Regions from separate parts of the Microbacterium protaetiae genome, predicted to be linked through region 2. Evidence: predicted binding sites of a transcription regulator. Region 2 holds the regulator's gene; the other holds the start of a gene.
What was found. The regulator HrcA, encoded in region 2, represses chaperone genes, less so after heat shock. The targets are predictions, from matches to a motif close to TTNGCACTCGNNNNNNNCGAGTGCNAA.
Positions count from the first base shown of each region.

Region 1: the regulator HrcA is predicted to act here: its motif matches at 5,440-5,466, upstream of groES (co-chaperone GroES).

Region 1 is NZ_CP035494.1:605,161-612,682, forward strand. It holds gene guaB (IMP dehydrogenase) at 1-1,411, opposite strand, end outside; gene yczR (MocR-like transcription factor YczR) at 1,712-3,145, opposite strand; gene yczE (membrane protein YczE) at 3,208-4,011, shown strand; gene rarD (EamA family transporter RarD) at 4,032-4,967, opposite strand; gene groES (co-chaperone GroES) at 5,062-5,358, opposite strand; gene ET475_RS02670 (class I SAM-dependent methyltransferase) at 5,492-6,682, shown strand; gene ET475_RS02675 (hypothetical protein) at 6,686-7,144, opposite strand; gene tsaD (tRNA (adenosine(37)-N6)-threonylcarbamoyltransferase complex transferase subunit TsaD) at 7,141-7,522, opposite strand, start outside.
Region 2 is NZ_CP035494.1:3,464,686-3,472,207, forward strand. It holds gene ET475_RS16155 (PhoH family protein) at 1-627, opposite strand, end outside; gene ET475_RS16160 (HIT domain-containing protein) at 617-967, opposite strand; gene ET475_RS16165 (16S rRNA (uracil(1498)-N(3))-methyltransferase) at 1,008-1,739, opposite strand; gene dnaJ (molecular chaperone DnaJ) at 1,743-2,861, opposite strand; gene hrcA (heat-inducible transcriptional repressor HrcA) at 2,910-3,956, opposite strand; gene hemW (radical SAM family heme chaperone HemW) at 4,064-5,281, opposite strand; gene ET475_RS16185 (DUF1990 family protein) at 5,281-5,931, opposite strand; gene ET475_RS16190 (response regulator) at 5,980-6,651, opposite strand; gene ET475_RS16195 (sensor histidine kinase) at 6,648-7,522, opposite strand, start outside.

The DNA of each region.
Region 1 (7,522 bases), 930 kb from region 2:
CACGCTGCTTGAGCTCTTCGACAGTGCGGGCGCCGACGTAGAACATCGACTGACGCAGCCCGCCGATGAGCTGATATGCGACGGCTGCGACCGGCCCGCGATAGGCGACCTGCCCCTCGATACCCTCGGGGATCAGCTTGTCGTCGCTGGGAACGTCGGCCTGGAAGTAGCGGTCCTTCGAGTACGACGTCTTCTTGCCCCGGGTCTGCAGCGCTCCGAGCGATCCCATCCCGCGATACTGCTTGAACTGTTTGCCGCCCTGGAAGACGATCTCGCCCGGCGACTCGTCGGTGCCCGCGAACAGCGATCCGATCATCACCGCGTCGGCCCCCGCGACCAACGCCTTGGCGATGTCGCCGGAGTACTGCAGGCCACCGTCGGCGATCACGGGCACGCCCGCCTCACGGGCGGCGAGGTAGGCCTCGTACACCGCGGTCACCTGGGGAACCCCGACGCCGGCGACGATGCGGGTGGTGCAGATCGAACCCGGTCCGACACCCACCTTCACAGCATCCACTCCCGCGTCGATCAGCGCTTGCGCGCCCTCGCGCGTGGCGACGTTGCCGCCCACGATGTCGATGTGCTCGAACGAGGGGTCGGCCTTAAGCCGCGTGACGATGTCGATGACGCCGGCCGATTGTCCGTTGGCGGTGTCGACGACGATGACGTCGACACCCGCGTCGCGCAGCGCTTCGGCGCGCTCCCAGGCATCGCCGAAGAAACCGATGGCGGCGCCCACGCGCAGCCGGCCCTGCTCGTCTTTCGTGGCCAGCGGATACTTCTCGCTCTTGTCGAAGTCCTTGATGGTGATCAGCCCGGCGAGGTTGCCGTCGTCGTCGATGAGCGGCAGCTTCTCGACGCGGTGCTTGGCGAACGTGGCGATGACCTCGCCCGCACTGATGCCGACCGGCCCGGTGATCAGCCCCTCGCTGGTCATGACGTCGCGCACCTTCGTGGTCTGGCGCTCGAAGCCCGAGACGAACCGCATGTCGCGGTTGGTGATGATGCCGACAAGTCGTCCGCCGTCGTCGACGACCGGCAGACCCGAGATGCGGTATTGCGCGCACAGCGCGTCGACGTCTTCGATCGTGGCATCAGGGGTGGTCGTGATCGGGTTGGTGATCATGCCCGACTCGCTGCGCTTGACCTGGTCGACCATGCTCGCCTGATCGGCGATGGACATGTTGCGATGCAGGATGCCGAGCCCGCCCTGTCGCGCGATGGCGATGGCCATGCGCGCCTCGGTCACGGTATCCATGGCCGCCGAGATCAGCGGAGTGGCCACCGTGATGCGCCGGGTCACGCGCGAGGAGGTGTCGGCCTCGCTCGGGATGACGTCGGTATGCCCGGGCAGGAGCAGAACGTCGTCATAGGTGAGACCGACGAAGCCGAACGGGTCGGGTTGTTCCATTGATTCCTCCTGAAAGCCACCCGAGAGCCGGGGGCGGGCTGTCGTCGACCGGGCGCGAGAGAGGCATTCCCTGCCCTGTCAAGTCTAAGCGTCGGCGAGCCGGCTTTGTTCCCGCAGAGACCGAGGGATGCCGCAGCTCAGACGCCGCCCGCCCCTGCGGGCACCCCGCCGCCCGTGCGAGTGCCCGCCGCCCGCAGAACGCGCCGCCCGCGCGGGCCTGGCACGCGTGTGAGTGCCCGCCCGCAGAACGCACCGCCCCTGCGGGCACCCCGCCGCCCGCAGAACCCCCGGCCCGCCCGCTCAGACGACCCCCGTGAGCGCCCCCGCATCGGAGAGGGGATGCCGCGCCGCGGCCGGCCACGCGCGCTGCAGTGCCGCGACGGCCTGTTCGACCTGCGGGCCGGTGGAGGTCAACGGCAACCGCAGGAACCGCTCGAACGCGCCGTCGAGACCAAATCGCGGCCCGGCCGTGACCAGCAGACCCTCGCTGCGCGCGGCCAGCGCCAGCTGCGAGCTCACCGGCGCGCCGATGTGGGCCCACACCGCGAGCCCGCCGTGCACATGCGGCAGCGTCCAGTCGGGGAATGCCGCCGGCACTATCCGCTCGATCGCCGCACGACCGGCCGCCAGAGCTGCCCGACGCTGGGCGAGCACCTCGTCGAACCGCGTGAAAAGCGACGCCACGACGAGCTGATCGATGATCGGGGTGCCCAGGTCCATGTTCACCCGCACCGCGTGCAGCCGACGGATCATCGCCCGCTCGGCACGCACCCATCCCACCCGCAGTCCGCCCCACATCGTCTTGCTCGCCGACCCGATCGTGATCACCCGGGCCCCGCCGCCCGCCGTGGCCGCCAGGGGCGGAAAGGTCTCGGGCCGGTCGATGTCGAGCTCGGCGGGAGTCTCGTCGGCGACCAGGATCGTGCCCTGCGCCGCGGCCGCATCCAGCAGCCGCCGACGCACCGCCAGCGACATCGAGCGCCCGGTCGGGTTCTGAAAATCGGGCATCAGATACGCGATGGCGGGGCTCGTGCGGCGCATCGCCGACTCGAACGCCTCCACGTCCCACCCCTCGGGCGAGTCCACCGACACCGGAGCGGTCACCATCCGCGCCCCCGCCGCGCCGATGGCGTCGTAAGCATGCGGGTACGTCGGCACCTCGATCAGCGCACGGTCGCCGCGGCGCACCAGCGCGCGGCCGATGAGGGCGATGGCCTGCTGCGCGCCCACGGTGATGAGCACCTGGTCGGCGTCGGTGGGCAGCCCGCGCTCGGTGTAGCGCCGGGCGACAGCCTCGCGCAGCACGGGCAGCCCGATCGTCTCGTAACCCGAGTCGAGCAGCAGAGGCGCGAGCTGAGTGGATGCCTCGGCCACGGCATCCAGCATCATCGAAGGCGCCGGCAGCGCGGCCTTCAAGAAGTCGAGCAGCCCCGTCTCGGGCACCGTCGGCGAGGCAGCGCCCCCAGGCAGCGCGGTGCGCGTACCCGAGCCCTGGCGGCTGAGCGCGAACCCCTGCTCGCGCAGCCGCTGATAGGCCGCGGTGACGGTGGTCCGGCTGATCTCGAGCTCGGCGGCAAGTTCACGCTCGGCCGGCAGCCGCACGCCCGAGCCCACCCGGCCGTCGATGACCAGCAGCCGGATGCGGTCGGCCAGCGCCTCATACGACGCGCCGCTGCCCCGCCACTCGCCGAGCAGGTCGAGAAGCGCGTGCGCGCCGATAGCCATGATCGCCATCAGGCCACTTTAGTCAGATTGGCTCTACTTCTCCAGGGTATTTTCACGATTGGATGCCTCTTATGCAGCCAATCCAGTCGGACTCTGTCGCTCCTGCGACATCGCGCCGCCGCGCCTGGCCGGCGCTGCCGGCGTTCGAGCCCAAGCCGCTGAGCCGCCGCCCCGCCTCGCGCGGCCGTCGACTCGTGCAGTTGCTGGTCGGGCTGTTCTTCTACGGCATCGCGATCGCCACGATGATGCAGGCCACCATCGGCATCGAGCCGTGGGATGTGTTCGCCCAGGGAATCATGCTGCACACCGGCATCCCGTTCGGACTCGTCACCAACCTCGTCGGCGCCCTCGTGCTGCTGCTGTGGATTCCGCTGCGACAGCGCCCCGGCATCGGTACGGTGCTGAATGTGCTGCTGATCGGGCCGGCCGCCCAGTTCGGTTTGTGGGTGATTCCGCAGCCTCAGGCGCTCTGGGCGCGGGTGCTGCTGTTCGCCGCCGGCCTGGTGCTCATCGCCGCCGCGACCGGACTCTACATCGGAGCCCAGCACGGCCCGGGCCCCCGCGACGGACTCATGACCGGACTGCATGCCCGCACCGGGCTGCCCATCTGGCTCGTGCGCACCGGCATCGAGGCGACCGTGCTGGCGGTGGGCTGGCTGCTGGGCGGCAACGTCGGCTGGGGCACCCTGGCGGTCGCACTGTGCATCGGCCCGCTCGTGCATGTGAGCATCCCGCTGTTCGCGCTGCAGCTGCCCGAAGCTGTCACCGAGCCGGGCTTCGGCGATGCGCAAGCCGGCCGGGTCATCGAACCGGATGCCGCTGCTCGACACCGCACGCCAGACCCGCAGCCGTGGGCCCTCGGCCGCTGGCGGTAGCGAGCCGGGGAGCCGACCGCTCAGGCGATCTCGGCGACGTCGTTGCCGACGCCGGCCGCGCGGGTGCGGCGTGCCGCACGCAGTGAGTCGATGCTCAGCACGACCAGCGCGACCCACACCAGGCCGAAGCCGATCCACCGTTCGGTCGGCATCGCCTCGTGCAGAATGACCGCGCCGGTGACGAACTGCAGAATCGGGGTGAGGAACTGCAGCAGTCCGATGAGGCTGAGCGGGGCGCGCCGAGTCGCGGCGGCGAACAGCAGCAGAGGCACCGCGGTGGCCACCCCGGCCAGCAGGAGCAGCACGGCGTGGGCGGCCCCGGCGGTGCCCAGGGTGAGGCCCGAGCCCGTGCCGACCCAGATCAGCATTCCCGCCGCCACCGGGGTCAGCCATGCCGTTTCCAGGGTCAGCCCGCTCACCGCGTCGACCGTGCCGCCGACGCGGTTCTTGGTCAGGCCGTACAGGCCGAACGAAAAGGCGAGTGCCAGCGAGATCCACGGCACCTGGCCGTATCCGACGATGATCACGCCCACCGCCACCACCGCGATCGCTATCGCCACCCACTGCGCCCGGCGCAGCCGCTCACGCAGCACAAGCACGCCCAGCAGCACCGTCACGATCGGATTGATGAAGTAGCCCAGGCTCGCCTCGATGACGTGTCCGGTGAGAGTCGCGACGAGGTAGACGGTCCAGTTGACGAAGATGAGGATGCCGGCCGCGGCCGTCCAGCCCAACAGTCGCGGCTGCCGCGCGATGCGCGCGAACGCTCCCCAGCCCCGGGTCACGCTCAGCGCGACGACGCAGAAGACCAGCGAGAGCAGCACCCGCCAGGCGACAACCTCCCACGGAGTCGAGGGCAGCAGCAGCAGAAAGTACAGCGGAAACAGACCCCACAGCAGGTAGGCAGCGAAGGCGTAGAACCCGCCCGTGGTCGCCGCGCTTCTGGTCTGCCTCACTGCACCAGCCTAGACAGACGACGAGGACCCCGGATGCCGCAGCATCCGGGGTCCTCGTACGGGGTGGGCGAGAGCACTCGCCCGGCGAATCGAGCTAGCGAACGACGACCGCGAGCACGTCGCGGGCCGACAGCACGAGGAACTCGTCGGCCCCGAACTTGACCTCGGTCCCGCCGTACTTGCTGTACAGCACGCGGTCGCCGACGGCGACGTCGAGCGGAACGCGGTTGCCATTGTCATCGATGCGGCCGGGGCCCACGGCGATGACTTCGCCCTCCTGGGGCTTCTCCTTGGCGGTGTCGGGGATGACCAGGCCACTCGCGGTGGTCTGCTCGGCCTCGACCTGCTTGATGACGATGCGGTCCTCGAGCGGCTTGATGGAAACCGACACGGTCTACCTCTTCCTTCGTTGAGACTGAAGACTCGTTAGCACTCAGACATCGAGAGTGCTGACATCAGTTTAGGCAATGAATTGGCACTCTCGCAACGCGAGTGCCAACGAACCTCTCCCATACGCTGGGACGATGCAGATGAGCGAGCTGACCGCACTGCTCACCCCCACCGGGCTGAGCCTGCTCGACACGCTCGATCCGGTCGTGTCGACGGCGGATGCCGCGCGCGCCGTCTCGCGGCTGCGCGCGGCCGGTCATTCCCCCGACCTCGTCTCGGCCGTCGTCGGCCAGGCGCACCTGCGCGCGAAGGCGGTCGCGAAGTTCGGCGACTTCGCCGGGCGGATGCTGTTCACCCGCGCGGGGCTGGAACAGGCCACCCGGCTGACTGTGGCCGCCCACCACGCTTCACGCATGCGCACCGCCGGAATCACGCGGGTCGCCGACCTCGGCTGTGGCATCGGCGGCGACGCTCTCGCCTTCGCTGCCGCGGGTCTTCAGGTTACGGCCGTCGACGCCGACGAGGTCACGGCGGCGATCGCCGCGTACAACCTGGCCGTGTTCGGCGACACCGTCACGGTGCGACACGGCCGGGCCGAGGCATCCCTCCCCCACGACGTCGACGCGCTGTGGCTCGATCCGGCGCGACGTGCGGCCGGGCATCGCGAGACCCGGCGGGTGGGTCCCGACGACTACTCGCCGCCGCTCGGGTGGGCCTTCGAGGTCGCCGCGACGCTGCCCACCGGCATCAAACTCGGCCCGGGCCACGATCGGGACGCCCTGCCCGCCGACGCCGAGACGCAGTGGGTGAGCGCCGACGGCACCGTCGTCGAGCTCGTCGTGTGGACCGGCGCCCTCGCGCGCGACGGCGTGCGCCGCGCGGCGCTGCTGCTGCGCGGCGACAAGGTGCACGAGCTGACCGCCGCCGACGACGCACCCGACGCCGAGGTGCGCGAGCTGGGCGCCTACCTGCATGAGCCCGATGGCGCCGTCATCCGCGCGCGGCTGGTGGGCACTCTCGCCCGGCAGCTCGAAGGGGGCATGCTCGATCCGCGCATCGCCTACATCACCGGGGATGCCGCGCTGACCAGCCCGTTCGTGCAGTCGTTCCGGGTGCGCGAGACGATGCCCGCGCACGCCAAGACCGTCAGTGCCGCGCTGCGCGCGCGGGGCATCGGCACCGTCGAGATAAAGAAGCGCGGCATGGATGTCGACCCGGCGGCGTTCCGCCGCAAGCTCGCGCTGCGCGGCGAGGGGTCGGCGACCCTGATCCTGACCCGGGTGGGCCAGCGTCACCTCGCCGTCCTCGCCGACCGGGTGCAGTGACGCTCAGCTGACCAGGTGCTGCTGGTGCGCAAGCCACAGCAGCCATCCGGCGCTGTACAGCACCGACAGAATGCTCAGCGCCAGCGCCCAGCCGGCGACGACCCGGCTGTCCCACGGGCGGCGCAGCGCGACAATCGACACGATGGCCGCGGCGAGTCCGAGCGGGAACGTCCAGCCGACGAAGAACGACGCACCCAGGGCCATGACGGCAAGACCCAGCGCCCAGCCGCTCATTCCGTGCCGCACCCGGACCGGCGCCACCCACTCGGCGTCGGGCAGCGGGGGAAGGTCTTCGCTGGGGCCGACATCGGTCGCCGGCAGGTTGACGGGGGCGGTCGGCAGCCGCTGGAACCCGCCCTTGTGGGCACCGGGAAGTGCCGCATCACCCATACCGAGTTCGATCTCGGGCGACGCCGGCGAGGTCTCGATGTGCGGGGCTGCCTGTTCCTTCTCGTCGCTCATCGCTGTGCCACCTGAATCTGCGTGACCGGCAGGGTCGAGTCGGCGCCGAACGCGAGAGTGGACGGCTCGCGTCCCGAAGCGATCAGCTGCGCGGCAAGTGCGGCGATCATCGCTCCGTTGTCAGTGCACAGCGACAGCGGCGGGATGCGCACCGTCACTCCGGCGTCCGCGGCGCGCGCAAGCGCGACATCCCGCAGTCGTCGGTTGGCGATGACCCCGCCTCCCAAAAGCAGCCGGGGCACATCGTGCCGCGCACAGGCGTCGAGGGCCTTGGTCACCAGCACATCGACGACCGCCTCGCGGAAGCTCGCTGCCACATCCCCGGTCGGCACTGCCTCGCCGGCCGCTTCGCGCTGTTCGATCCAGCGTGCGACGGCC
Region 2 (7,522 bases):
CTTCGGGACCAGTTCAGGGTCCATCATCTCGTTGAGCGCGTCGTACAGCGGCCGCAGGTACGGGTCGATCTTGTCGGTGAGGGTGCCCGGCAGAAAGCCGAGCCGCTCCCCCGCCTCGATGGCGGGACGACTCAGGATGATACGGCTGACCTCTTTGCGCTGCAGGGCCTGCACGGCTTTGGCCATCGCCAGGTAGGTCTTGCCGGTGCCGGCGGGGCCGATGCCGAACACGATGGTGTTCTCGTCGATGGCGTCGACGTATGCCTTCTGCCCGGCGGTCTTGGGGCGGATCACCTTGCCGCGCGAGGACAGGATCGCCTCGCCGAGCACCTCTGACGGGCGCAGGTTGGCGTCGGACTGCAGCATCCGGTTCGACGAGACGACGTCGAGCGGGTCGAGCCCTTGACCGGCGCGGGCCATGGCGATGAGTTCCTCCACAAGGGTGCGGGCGGCGGCCACCGCGGGCGCGTCGCCGGACAGCGTGATCTCGTTGCCGCGCACGTGCACGTCAACATCGGGGTGCTCGCGCTCCACAACGCGCAGCAGTCGGTCCTGCGGCCCGAGCAGCTGCACCATGGCGATGCCGTCGGCGTAGATCCGCTCGACGGCGGCTGCGTCATCCGGCATTCATGCTCGATTCGTCCAGGCCCCCGGCCAATACGTGCGCGTGCACGTGGAACACGGTCTGTCCCGCGTTCGCACCGGTGTTGAAGATGAGGCGGAAGTCGCCGTCGGAGTGCTCGGCGGCCAGCGTGTTCGCCAGCTCGATCATCTGCACCAGCAGCGCCGGGTCGCCGGCGGCGAGCTCGGTGACATCGCGGTACTGCTGCGTCTTCGGGATCACGAGAAGGTGCACCGGCGCCTTGGGTGCGATATCACGGATGGCGAAGAGAGTGTCGGTCTGCGCGACGATCTCAGACGGGATCTCGCCGTTGAGGATGCGCGTGAAGATCGAGGGTTCGCTCATGGGTCCAGTCTATGAGCCGCCATCGGTCATTGAGCGAGCATCACCAGCGCCCGAGGCGGGTGCTCACCACCGCGAGGGCCGCCGGGCCTGCGGTCGAGGTACGCAGCACGGTCGAACCGAGCGCGGCGATCACGGCACCGGCTTCGGCGAACGCGGACAGTTCCTCGGCCGCGATGCCGCCCTCCGGGCCGACCACCAGCACGATGTCTCGGCCGTCGCCGACGTCGAGCCCGCTCAGCGGCACCGTACCCGCAGGGTCGAGGACGACCAGGCGGGATGCCGCAGCTCGGCCGATCAGCGCACGGGTCGTGATGACCTCGGCGACCTCGGGAATCCAGGCGCGGTGCGCCTGCTTGGCTGCCTCGCGGGCGATGCTCTGCCAGCGAGTGCGGCCCTTGGCCTGTTTGGCGCCCTCCCAGCGCGAGATGCTGCGGGCAGCCTGCCACGGCACGATCTCGTCGACACCGAGCTCGGTGGCCGCCTGCACGGCCAGCTCGTCACGATCGCCCTTCGCCAGCGCCTGGACCAGCACGACACGCGGGGAGGCGGCCGGTACGTCTTCGCGGGCGGTCACCCGCACCGCGACCTGCTGTGGCGTGACGTCTTCGCACACCGCCGTGAGCCACGCCCCCCGCCCGTCGCCGAGGGTGATCGTCTCGCCCGCGCGCACGCGTCGCACCGTGGCGGCATGGTGTGCTTCTGCACCGGTGAGCATGACACGGTCGCCGACGCGGGCGTCGGTGGCCTCATCCACCACGAAGTGCAGCGCCACGGATCAGCTGTTCCGGAAGCGATCGCGCAGGCGCGCGAAAAGCCCCTGTTGAAATTCGGCGAGCTTCGGGTCGGGCGCCTTCGTCTTCTTCTTGAAGTCGACGATGAGCGCCCGCTCTTTCGCGTCGAGGCGCGTGGGGGTCACCACGTGCACACCGACGCGCAGGTCGCCACGCCCCGAACCGCGCAGGGGCGTGATGCCACGTCCCTTGATCGTGAGGATGTCGCCGCTTTGCACGCCGGGGCGCACTTCGAGATCGACAGGTCCGTCAAGCGACTCGATGGTGGTCGTGGTGCCGAGGATGGCGTCGGGCATCGACACGTCGAGAGTGGCGAGCAGGTCATCGCCCTCTCGGCTGAACACGTCGTGATGGGCGACGGTGATCTCGAGGTAGAGGTCGCCGTTCGGGCCACCTGCCGGACCCACTTCACCCGACCCGGGCATCTGCAACCGCAGCCCTGATTCGACGCCCGCCGGAATGTCCACTGACACCGTCCGACGCGCCCGCACCCGACCCTGCCCCTGGCACGTGGCGCACGGGTACGGGATGGTGGTGCCATAGCCCTGGCAGACGGTGCACGGGGCGCTCGTGACCACGTTGCCCAGCAGGCTGCGCACCGTACGCTGCACGTGACCGGAACCGTGGCAGATCTCACAGGTGACCGGCGAGGTGCCCGGCTGGCAGCATGAGCCGTCGCACGTCTCACAGAGCACGGCGGTGTCGACCTCGATGTCGCGGTGCACGCCGAACACGACGTCACCCAGCTCGAGGGTCACCCGCACGAGGGCATCTTGCCCACGCTCACGGCGCGACCGTGGCTGCCCGCCCCGCCCGCCGCCGCCGGCTGCGCCGAAGAACGTCTCGAAGATGTCGCCGAAGCCGCCGAAGCCGCCCTGACCACCGAAGGGAGAGTCACCGCCCATGTCATAGCGACGACGCTGCTCGGGGTCACTGAGCACGTCGTAGGCGTGCGTGACGAGCTTGAACTTCTCTTCGGCCTCCGCACCCGGGTTCACATCGGGATGCAGCTCACGAGCGAGTCGCCGGTATGCCTTCTTGATCTCGTCGGGGGTCGCCTCGCGCGACACGCCGAGCACCTGGTAGTGGTCCTGGTCAGCCACATTCGCCTTCCTGCCCGCGCCAGCGCCGCGGGTTCGTCTGCGCCGGGGTCAGTGCCCCGACTCGTCTTCTTCGAGCAACGTGCTCAAGTAGTGCGCGACGGCTCGCACCGCCGCGAGGTTGGTGGGATAGTCCATGCGAGTGGGGCCGAGCACACCGACTCTTCCCCGCGCACGTGCCGCGTCGTAATCGCCGACGACGAGGGATGCCTCGGCCAGGCCGAACGGCGCGTTCTCGCGACCGATCGACGCGGCCAGCCCCTCTTGATCGGCGACCATCTCGCTCATCAGGCGCAGCAGTGTCACCTGCTCCTCGATGGCTTCGAGCAGCGGGTAGATCGAGCCACGGAAGTCGGCCTCGTCACGCGCGAGGTTGGCGGTGCCGGCCATCAGCAGGCGGTCTTGCCGGAACTCCTCGAGTTCTTCGGAGACGAGACCGAGCACCGTCTGCAGCGCGGGATCCAGGCGCGTCGGCGCCGCCGCGCCGGCGATCGCGGCCAGCAGCCCACCGACAGCCTGTGCCCCGTCGCCCACGCTGTGGCCGGTGATCAACACCGAGACGCGGGCGCGCAGCTGCGCGACATCCACCTCGTCAAGTTCGACGGGCAGCGTCACGATGCGCTGCGAGACGCGCCCGGTGTCGGTGACGAGAATCACCAACAGCCGTGCGGCGCCCAGATCGACGAGCTCGACGTGCGTGACGTTGGCCTGCGCGAACGACGGGTACTGCACGATGGCGACCTGTCCGGTCAGCCGTGTGAGGGCCCGGACCGTGCGGGTGAGCACGTCGTCGAGGTCGGTCGAGCCGTCGAGAAAAGTCGTGATCGCCGAGCGCTGCGCCGGGCTCAGCGGCCGCAGTTCGGCCAGATGGTCGACGAAGACGCGGTAGCCCTTGTCGGTGGGCACCCGCCCCGACGAGGTGTGCGGGGCGGCGATCAGCTCTTCGTCTTCGAGCAGCGCCATGTCGTTGCGGATCGTGGCCGCCGAAACGCCGAACGCGTGCCGGTCGACGATGCGCTTGCTGCCGACAGGCTCACGGGTCTCGACGTAGTCCTGCACGATGGCTTGGAGCACCTGCAGTCCGCGCTCGGTGACCATGGGTGCTCCTTTCTCTGCTGGCACTCATCCGGTTCGAGTGCCAATTCTAGCGAGTGCGCCTGGGGGATCGCTCGGCCACGCGCGCACCGCGCGTCGCATGAATCTCGTCAGTCGGTCAGCGCCCGCACGACGGCGTCGGCGAGCAGGCGTCCCTTCACCGTGAGCACGATGCGCCCGCGCACGGCGTCAGCACCCGAGACAAGGCCGTCGGCGATCAGACCGGCCACGGCATCCCGATGTGCCGCATCGAGCTCGACCAGCGGCATCCCCTCCCGAATCCGGGTGCGCAACAGCACCGATTCCAGAGTGCGGGCCACAGCATCGGGTCTCTCTCGCCCGGCCGCCGGCGACGTGCCGGCCGCGAGCCGTTGCGCATAGGCGGCGGGATGCTTCACGTTCCACCACCGCAGTCCCACGATGTGACTGTGGGCCCCGGGGCCGAACCCCCACCAGTCGTGGCCGCGCCAGTACGCGAGATTGTGGCGCGAGCGGTGCCGTTCACCGCGCGCCCAGTTCGACACCTCGTACCAGTCGAAGCCCGCCTCGGCCAGAGCCGCGTCGGCGAGCTCGTACATGTCTGCCTGCAGATCGTCGTCGGGCGCCGGCACCTCGCCGCGGCGGATCTGCCGCGCGAGCTTTGTGCCCTCTTCGATGATCAGCGCGTACGCCGAGATGTGGTCGGGCTCCAGCGCCACGGCCGTGGTCACCGAGCTGCGCCAGTCTTCCAGCGACTCCCCCGGCGCCCCGTAGATGAGGTCGACGCTGACATCCAGGCCCGCGCGCCGCGCGGCCCGGACCGCCGTGCGCACATTGGCCGGGTCGTGCGTGCGATCCAGCGCTGCCAGCACGTGCGGCACCGACGACTGCATGCCCACCGAGAGCCTGGTCACCCCCGCCGCCGCCAGCTCGTCGACCACCGCGTCGGTCACGGTGTCGGGGTTCGCCTCGACGGTGACCTCGGCCCCCTCGGCGATTCCGAACGCGTCGCGTACGCCGGCGAGCATGCGCGCGAGGTCTCCAGGCGGCAAAAGCGTCGGCGTCCCTCCCCCGAAGAAGACAGTGGATGCCGCGCGCCGGCCGTGGGCAGCATCCAGCACTGCGCGCGCCAAGCCGATCTCGCGCAGCAGGGTGTCGGCGTACTGATCCTGCCGCGCGCCGCGCAACTCGGTGGCGGTGTAGGTGTTGAAGTCGCAGTAGCCGCAGCGCACCCGGCAGAACGGCACGTGCAGATACACGCTGAAGGGCGCGGCGGCGTCGACCGGCAGGTCTGCCGGCAGCAAGCCGTCGGCGGGGGCGGGGTCGCCGATCGGCAGAGCCGAGCCCATCAGGCCGGAGTCGCGTACAGGGGCGAGATCGCGCGCAGGTAGCGCTGGAACAGCGCCTTGCGCCGGCGGGTGATCAGCCACGGCATCACCTTGTAGAAGAACGACCGCGGCGCGTCGAACGCACGCACGGTGAACCACACTTCGTCGTTCTCATACCACTCGACCATGAACGACTCCTCGCCACTGACGACGGTGTCGCTCACAGTGCCCAGGAGAAACCCGACGCGGCGCGGCTCTTCGATGGCAAGGATCACCCGCAGCTCGCCGCCGGCCTTGAGCCCTTTGACCCGGCCGCGCAGGTGCACGGTGGCCCCCGAGCTCACCCACGGTGTGCCATCGGCGTCGAAGCGTTGATCGGCCTCGAGTTTGCTGGGCGCTATCGCGTTGCCTTCGGCGTCGAAACTCACGCCGGAGTACATCGGTCCGGCAGCCGGACGCACGTCGGTCACGCTCAACCCGCCGTCCCGCTGCGCGCGCCACGACAGCACGGCCTCCGAGGCCGTACGAAAGCGATCTTCGCCACTGCCCAGCCGCCAGGATTCCTGCGCCGGACGACTGCGCTCGGGCGGGTACTGCATGAGATCGGGCGCCTGGGTCGCTCCGACCGCTGCATAGTCCACCGTCTCGTCACGGAAGGTCCCTCGACGCATGCGTTTCAGCCTAGCGAGGCCAGGCTGTGAGCGGAGTGCACGCGTGGCTCACGCGCCGGGGCGCCCGGGCTCGACAAGTCCGTACTCATACGCGGCGATCACCGCCTGCACCCGATCACGCAGCCCGAGTTTGGCGAGGATGCGGCTCACATGCGTCTTCACGGTTCCCTCGGAGACGAACAGCCTTCGACCGATCTCGACGTTGCTGAGCCCATCGGCGATGGCCCTCAGCACGTCGCGTTCCCGGTCGGTGAGCTGAGCAAGCGGACCGGGGCGGCCCTCAACAACCCGACGCCGGTGCACGTACCCTTCTATCAGCCGGCGTGTCAGCACCGGTGCGAGCAGCATGTCTCCCGCGGCGACGGTGTGGATTCCGGCGATCAACTGCTCGGGACCAGTGTCTTTGAGCAGAAAGCCGCTGGCCCCCGCACGCAGGGAGTCGTACACGTAGCCGTCGACATCGAACGTGGTCAGCATGAGCACTCGGGTCGTCACGCCTGCCGCGAGAATGCCCGCGGTCGCCTGAATTCCGTCCATCCCCGGCATCCGCACATCCATGAGCATGACGTCGGGCGATGTCGCGCGCGCCAGCGCCACCGCCTGCGCACCATCGCCGGCCTCGCCCACGAGTCGCATATCGGGCTGCGATTCGACCACCATGCGCAGCCCGGCCAGAATGAGCGGCTGATCGTCGGCGATGGCGACGGAGATGTCGTTCATGAGACCCGCTGTTCCAGCGGCAGTTCCGCACGCAGCAGATAACCTCCGTCGGCGCGCGGCCCGGTCATCAGAGTGCCGCCGAGGGCAGCCACACGTTCGCGCAGGCCGAGCAGGCCGTGATCCGTGCCGCCCAGTGAACTTCCGCCTGCGCCGGGCGCGCACGACACCTCGATGGTCATGACGCCGCCCGACGAGGCCAGCCGCACCCCGGTGTCGACGTTTCCGGCGTGTTTGAGCACGTTCGTCAGTCCTTCCTGCACGATGCGATATCCCGCGAGTTGGATGCTGGGCGCGAGCGCCGCGCCGACGCCTTCGGTGTGCAGCTGCACGGGCAGTCCGAGCTCGCGCATCTGCGCGCACAGCGCATCGACGTCCGACAGCGTCGGCTGCGGTGCGGTGCCCTCTGGCGCCTGGCCGTCTTCGCGCAGCACCTCGAGCAGAGTGCGCAGCTCGTTCAGCGACTCGCGGCCGAGCCCTTCGATACGCGCGAGTGCCTCGACGGCCACTGACGGGTCGGATGCCGCCGCCAGGCGTGCCCCGCCGGCCTGCATCACGATCACGGTGATGGTGTGCGAGATGACATCGTGCAGCTCGCGGGCGATGCGCGCGCGTTCCTGGGTTGCGGCGCGTTCGTCGGCCTGGGCGCGCTCAAGCTCTTGCCGCAGGGCGCCGTCGCGATATCGCGCCCAGCTTCGTGCGAACAATCCGAGCGTGAAGGCGGCAGCCAGCAGAACGCCGTCATAGAGCAGGTCTCCGGGATCTGCCATCTCGGGAAACCGCAGCGAGATGACCGTCAACGTCACGGCGCTGACGACTGCGCCGGCGATCTGGCGCACCATCCGCTCTTCATGCCGTGCGCAGGAATACAGAG